Regions from separate parts of the Streptomyces sp. SLBN-8D4 genome, predicted to be linked through region 2. Evidence: riboswitches for the same ligand, from Rfam matches in the RefSeq annotation. Region 2 holds a riboswitch; the other holds the start of a gene.
The links. A riboswitch is a leader RNA that binds a small molecule or an ion and turns the genes downstream of it on or off. The one in region 2 is predicted to bind glycine.

Region 1 (3,393 bases), 5.0 Mb from region 2:
GGTGACCGGCTCCATCTCCGTGGTCGCGTTGAGCTTCATGGTGCAGGAGCCCAGCGGGATCATGCCGCGGTCGAGCGCGTAGTCGCGGTCGGCGAGCCTGCGCAGGTAGCGCAGCATCGCGGTCTCGGAGCGGTACTGGTGGAAGACGGGGTGGGTGAGGAAGTCGTCGCCCCGCAGCAGAGCGTCCGGCAGCGCCTCCTCGGTGGCCGCGTCCAGCGCCTCGATGTCGGCCTCGACCCCGAACGCGTTCCACACGGCACCCACCTGGGCCCGCGCGGTGGTCTCGTCGCACGCGAGGGACACGTGGTCGGCGTCGACGAGGTGCAGGTTGACGCCGTTCCGGCGCGCCGCGGAGACGATCTCGGCGGCCCTGGCCGGCACCCGCACGGTCAGCGTGTCGAAGTAGGACCCGTGCACGACCTCGACCCCACCGGCCGTCAGCCCCGCGGCGAGGACGTTCGCGTACCGGTGCGTCCGCCGCGCGATGCCCTTCAACCCGTCGGACCCGTGGTAGACGGCGTACATCCCGGCCATGACCGCGAGCAGCACCTGCGCGGTGCAGATGTTGCTGGTCGCCTTCTCCCGGCGGATGTGCTGCTCACGCGTCTGCAGCGCCAGCCGGTAGGCCTTGTCGCCGTCGGCGTCCACGGACACGCCCACGAGCCGCCCGGGCAGGCTCCTGGCGAACTTCTCCTGTACGGCCATGTATCCGGCGTGCGGGCCGCCGAAGCCCATCGGCACACCGAACCGCTGCGTGGTACCGACCGCGATGTCCGCCCCGAGCTCACCCGGCGACTTCAGCAGGGTCAGCGCGAGCAGATCGGCGGCGACGGTCACGAGAGCGCCGAGCTCGTGAGCCTGGTCGATGAGCGGCTTGATGTCCCGTACGACTCCGGAGGCGCCGGGGTACTGGACCAGCACGCCGTTGATCTCACGCCCGGCGATCTCGGCCGGGATCCCGTCGCTGAGGTCGGCGACCACGACCTCCAGGCCGGTCGGTTCGGCACGGGTCTCGATCACGGCGATGGTCTGCGGCAGCACGTCGGCGTCGACGAGGAAGAGCCCCTTCTTGTTCTTCCCCATGCGGCGGGACAGTGCCATGGCCTCGGCCGCCGCGGTTCCCTCGTCGAGCAGCGAGGCACCGGAGGTCGGCAGCCCGGTGAGCTCGGCGACCATGGTCTGGAAGTTGAGCAGAGCCTCGAGCCGTCCCTGCGAGATCTCCGGCTGATACGGCGTGTAGGCCGTGTACCAGGCCGGGTTCTCCATGACGTTGCGCAGGATGACGGGCGGAGTGAAGGTGCCGTAGTACCCGAGTCCGATCATGGAGTCGAGCACCTGGTTGCGGTCGGCCAGCGACCGCAGCTCGGCCAGCACCTCGGCCTCGGTGCGCGCACGGGGCAGTTCCAGCGCATCGGCGTTCTTGATCACGTCGGGTACCGCGGCGGCGGTCAGCTCGTCGAGCGAGCCGTAGCCGACCTGGGCGAGCATCTTGGCCCGGGCTTCATGATCCGGACCGATGTGACGCTGCTCGAACGGGATCCCCTGCTCGAGCTCTGCGAGCGGAATGCGGTGGGCGGTCATTGCGGAGGCCTCCTGGTCTGACGCGACCTTCGAGGGGTACCCCGGCGCGGGTACCCCGACGGCCTCCCCCTCTGTCATCTCGACCTGAGAGCTTCACCGGCCGCCCGAAGGCCGCCGGCTTTCACCGTCGGTGAGAGCGGAAGCCGTCGACACCCGCCCTGCTTTCCAGAGTGACCTCGTCCGTGCGGTACGTGAGCCTGAGAGATTCCGGGGAGGATTTGCTCCTTCGGCGCCTCCGATGGTGTCCGGAGGACTCTCCCGCGCGGGGTCAGCAGCCGCTCGCAAGCCTACCAGCGAGGCCACCGCACGGGTCTTCGAGTGGCCGCACACCCCGATGTGCTCTTTCGTAGTGCTTACGACCGCTTCGGATGAGTTGCGACCAAGTGGAGGGCACGTGCAGACCGACATCGATCCGCGCAACCTGATCGGCCGCAAGGCGTTCGACCGCAACGGCACCAAGATCGGCACCGTTGACGAGGTCTACCTCGACGACGCGACGGGCGTGCCGGAATGGGCCGCCATACGCACCGGCCTCTTCACCCGGGACGCCTTCGTCCCCCTGGAGCCGAGCGAACTGGTCGACGGCTCCCTGCACGTCCCCTTCGACCGCACCCTCATCAAGGACGCCCCCGACTTCGGCGTGGGCCGCCACCTCTCCCCCGACCAGGAACTCCAGCTCTACCACCACTACGGACTCGACCTGGCCACACCACCGGCACTCCCGGACCGGGACTTCGGCAAACTGGCGGGCACGGAGGACGTGGAGGCCTGACCACCGCGCTCTCCCCGCCCCGAGGCCGCCTCGCCCCCTGCCCAGCCCCTGCCGGACGCCCAGCCCCGCGAGGCGGGCGGTGGGCCCCGGCCCAGCCCCCGCAGCCGAGCGGTACCGACGAAGGCCCTGCAGGACCGACGCCAGGCCGGCCGTGAGCGCCGCCCCGAACCACCCGCCTCCGACCCACCGCAATCCAGCAGCACCCGCCCCACACCAGACCGAGATCCCGCCCGACCGACACCAGGGCGCGCCCAACTCGCTGTCCGTGCTCAGCCGACACCCGCCCCGACCCCGCCGGCCGGTCCACCCGGACGCTTCCCATGCCCCGCTGCTCCACCCCGATTCCGACAAGCACCCTGCCCCCCGCACCCGCCCCAGCCCGGCCTGGCGGAGCCACCCGCACCCGACGACGAGCCCGTCACGGAGGGCACGGACGGGCACCCATCACCTCAACCAACGGCAACGGCTCGGCCGACTCCAGCGCAGGGTCATCGACAAGAAACGTCCGCACCCGCCCCGGCTCCGAATCCGGCGTCTCGAACCGCACGGTCACCCGCCCCAGCCCGCTCCCCTGCACCCACCCGTGCCCGTACTCGGCGTGCCGGACGTCATGCCCGGCAACCCACCGCCGCTCGACCACCACGTCCCGCTCCTCGGCAGGGACGTCGTCAGCCACCTCCTCGACGGCATGGTCCAACCTCTCCCCCGCAGCCTGCGCGAACAGGTCCTCCTGCGTGAAGTCGGCAAGCCCGGACACCCCCACCCCCAGCAACCGCACGCCCCCCGTCGAGTCGACGCCCTCCAGCAAACGCAGGGCGGCCTCCCGCACCACCGCGGGATCGTCCGTGGGCCCCCGCAGGGTCTCGGACCGCGTCAACGTCGAGAAGTCGTACCGCCGCACTTTCAACACGATGGTCCGCCCCGACAACCCGGCCCCCCTCAACCTGCGCACACACCGGTCCGCCAACCGCTGCACTTCGAGCCCCACCCGAACCCGGTCATGGATGTCCACGTCGTACGTGTCCTCCACCGACACCGAC
Region 2 (3,393 bases):
GAGCTGAAGACCGGGACGAACGCCTGGCCCCCGATCTCCAGGGTGGGCAGGTCGAGGGGGCCGCTGTGCGGGCCGCCGCCGTTCGGCAGGGGGATCCAGACGAAGCTGCGCCCGAGCACCTCGATGATCCGGCCGCCCGCCGAGGGCATGCCGAGGGAGGCCGAGAGCACCTCCTCCAGCTCGTTGCCGGGCCAGCCGCCGTGCGGATGGGTGTGTGCCGAGTGTGCCGGGAAGTCCGCGGGAAGATCCGCTGGGAAGTCCATCTGTCTGACCGCCTGCTGTGAACCACTGATGTGGCTGAAAGGCTAGCGGGTGCGGGCGGTTCGCGACTCAGCCCGGGAACCCGATCCGCCGCAGGACGTCCGCCGCGTCCCGGTCGATCAGCACCGCCGAGCCGCAGCCCTGGGGCAGATCGCCGCCCTCCACGGAGCGGATCAGCCGGGCGGCGGCCCCCCGGTGCCGCAGGAAGGCGTACCGCGAGACCCCCCGGCCGCGCTCGCGCTGGCCCTCCAGCGCGGTGTCCGCCGTGACGTCGAGCAGCAGCAGATGCAGGGTGCCGCCCCGGCGCCGGGCCTCGCGGGCCAGCCAGCCCCGCACCCAGGCCTGCGTCCCGCAGTCGTGCACCACGACTCCCTCGCCGGAGCGCAGGGCGCGGCGCAGTCCGGCGTAGTGCGCGAGCCGGACCAGGGGGCGGTAGACGGCGTACGGCAGTAAGCGGGACAGCCGGGCGTCCCAGCGGTCGCGGGTGTCCTGGGAGTCGACCCGGATGCCCGTGACCGCGCGCTTCATCAGCGTGGACTTGCCGCTGCCCGGCAGGCCGGTGATGACGACGAGGTCTCCGGGGCCGAAGAGCAGGGCGTGCGGGCTGTGGCCGGCGCGGTCGCGCAGGTCACGGACGACCGGGCGGGCGCCGCGGCCCTCGACGGCCGGGACCGCGGGCTGCTCGGGCAGCGCGAGGGCCGAGGTCGTCGCGTACGCCGTGGTCCTGTTCACCGTCATCGTCCTCCTCCGGGGTCGGGGTTCCCCTCCCCACCGAGCGTAAAGAGAAGGTAATGGATGATCTCTCGTGTTTCTGTACGCGTACCGCCACAAGGCAGTTACAAAAGGAAGGGGCCAGTGCGGCCCTGCCGTCGGCGTCCGGGGCGTGCAATGATGTCCGCGCCAACTGCATACCGGCCGCTTGAATCCGCGCGGGAGAGTCCCGGGTACGTGTACCCGGGCGCCGAAGGAGCAAGTCCCTCCCTTGAATCTCTCAGGCCCCGTTACCGCGCGGGCGAGGCACATCTGAAAAGCGGGCCGCCCACTCGACGCGGCCCCACCCACGGTGCAAGCCATGTTCTTCATGGCGAACCTCTCAGGTTCCGATGACAGATGGGGAGGAATACCTCGCCCGTCACACCCATGTCCTGGGATCCTTGGAGACGACCGTCCGATGAGCAGTCCTGAACCCCGTCTCACCGCACTCGACGCCCTGCACCGCTCGCTCGGTGCGACGATGACCGACTTCGCCGGCTGGGACATGCCCCTGCGGTACGGCTCCGAGCGCGACGAACACAACGCGGTACGCACGAAAGCCGGGCTCTTCGACCTCTCCCACATGGGCGAGATCACCGTGACCGGACCGCAGGCCGCGCAGCTGCTGAACTTCGCCCTCGTCGGCAACATCGCCTCCGTCGGCGTCGGCCGGGCCCGCTACACCATGATCTGCCAGGCCGACGGCGGCATCCTGGACGACCTGATCGTCTACCGGCTGGGCGAGACCGAGTTCATGGTGGTCGCCAACGCCTCCAACGCCCAGGTCGTCCTCGACGCGCTGACCGAGCGCGCGGCCGGCTTCGACGCCGAGGTGCGCGACGACCGGGACGCGTACGCCCTGATCGCCGTACAGGGGCCGGAGTCCCCCGGGATCCTCGCGTCGTTGACCGACGCGGACCTCGACGGCCTGAAGTACTACGCCGGTCTGCCGGGCACGGTCGCCGGAGTTCCGGCGCTGATCGCGCGCACCGGGTACACCGGCGAGGACGGCTTCGAGCTGTTCGTGAAGCCGGAGCACGCGGTCGAGCTGTGGCAGGCCCTGACCAAGGCGGGCGAGGGCGTCGGCCTGGTCCCGTGCGGGCTGTCCTGCCGGGACACGCTGCGCCTTGAGGCGGGCATGCCGCTCTACGGGCACGAGCTCTCCCGCGAGCTGACCCCCTTCGACGCCGGGCTCGGGCGGGTCGTGAAGTTCGAGAAGGACGGGGACTTCGTCGGGCGGGAGGCACTCCAGCAGGCTGCTGAGCGCGCCGCCGCCGCTCCGCCGCGCGTCCTCGTCGGTCTGGTCGCCGAGGGGCGTCGTGTCCCGCGCGCCGGGTACGCGGTCGTCGCGGGCGGCGAGGTGATCGGCGAGGTCACCTCCGGCGCCCCCTCCCCCACGCTGGGCAAGCCGATCGCGATGGCGTACGTCGACGCCGCGCACGCGACGCCCGGCACGACCGGTGTCGGTGTGGACATCCGGGGCAGCCACGAGCCGTACGAGGTCGTGGCGCTGCCGTTCTACAAGCGCCAGAAGTAGTCGCCGTAGGCGATGCTGGGCACAGAGTCGCTGCTCACGCACGCCCTCCGCAGTCCCCCCTTCACCAGCACTCCCCCGCGTACAGGAGAATTCAGGCCATGAGCAACCCCCAGCAGCTGCGCTACAGCAAGGAGCACGAGTGGCTGTCGGGCGCCGAGGACGGCGTCTCGACGGTCGGCATCACGGAGCACGCGGCCAACGCGCTCGGCGATGTCGTCTTCGTACAGCTCCCGGAGGTCGGTGACACGGTGACCGCGGGCGAGACCTGCGGCGAGCTGGAGTCGACCAAGTCGGTCTCCGACCTGTACTCCCCCGTCTCCGGTGAGGTCACCGAGGTCAACGAGGACGTCGTCAGCGACCCCGCACTGGTGAACTCCGCCCCCTTCGAGGGCGGCTGGCTGTTCAAGGTGCGCGTCGCCGAGGAGCCGGCCGACCTGCTCTCCGCCGACGAGTACACCGCCTTTTCCGCCGGCTGAGGAGTCCGCACCCGATGTCCGCACTGAACACGCCCCTGCACGAGCTCGACCCGGAGATCGCCGCCGCGGTCGACGCCGAGCTGGACCGTCAGCAGTCCACCCTCGAGATGATCGCCTCGGAGAACTTCGCTCCGCTCGCGGTCATGGAGGCCCAGGGCTCGGTCCTCACCAACAAGTACGCCGAGGGCTACCCGGGCCGCCGCTACTACGGCGGCTGCGAGCACGTCGACGTGGCCGAGCAGATCGCGATCGACCGGGTCAAGGAGCTCTTTGGCGCCGAGTACGCCAACGTGCAGCCCCACTCCGGTGCCTCCGCGAACCAGGCCGCCCTGTTCGCGCTGGCCCAGCCGGGCGACACCATCCTCG

Region 1: it holds a riboswitch for glycine, as region 2 does, so the genes downstream of both, gcvP (aminomethyl-transferring glycine dehydrogenase) here and gcvT (glycine cleavage system aminomethyltransferase GcvT) in region 2, are expected to answer to the same signal.

What each region holds. Positions count from the first base shown of each region.
Region 1 is NZ_JBMGQC010000001.1:8,122,928-8,126,320, reverse strand. Features, by position in the region: gene gcvP (aminomethyl-transferring glycine dehydrogenase) at 1-1,581, opposite strand, end outside; glycine riboswitch at 1,757-1,852, opposite strand; gene RKD20_RS36940 (PRC-barrel domain-containing protein) at 1,976-2,353, shown strand; gene RKD20_RS36935 (DNA polymerase IV) at 2,772-3,393, opposite strand, start outside.
Region 2 is NZ_JBMGQC010000001.1:3,110,338-3,113,730, forward strand. Features, by position in the region: gene RKD20_RS13580 (enhanced serine sensitivity protein SseB) at 1-263, opposite strand, end outside; gene RKD20_RS13585 (AAA family ATPase) at 331-999, opposite strand; glycine riboswitch at 1,182-1,278, shown strand; glycine riboswitch at 1,279-1,381, shown strand; gene gcvT (glycine cleavage system aminomethyltransferase GcvT) at 1,433-2,551, shown strand; gene gcvH (glycine cleavage system protein GcvH) at 2,650-3,027, shown strand; gene glyA (serine hydroxymethyltransferase) at 3,042-3,393, shown strand, end outside.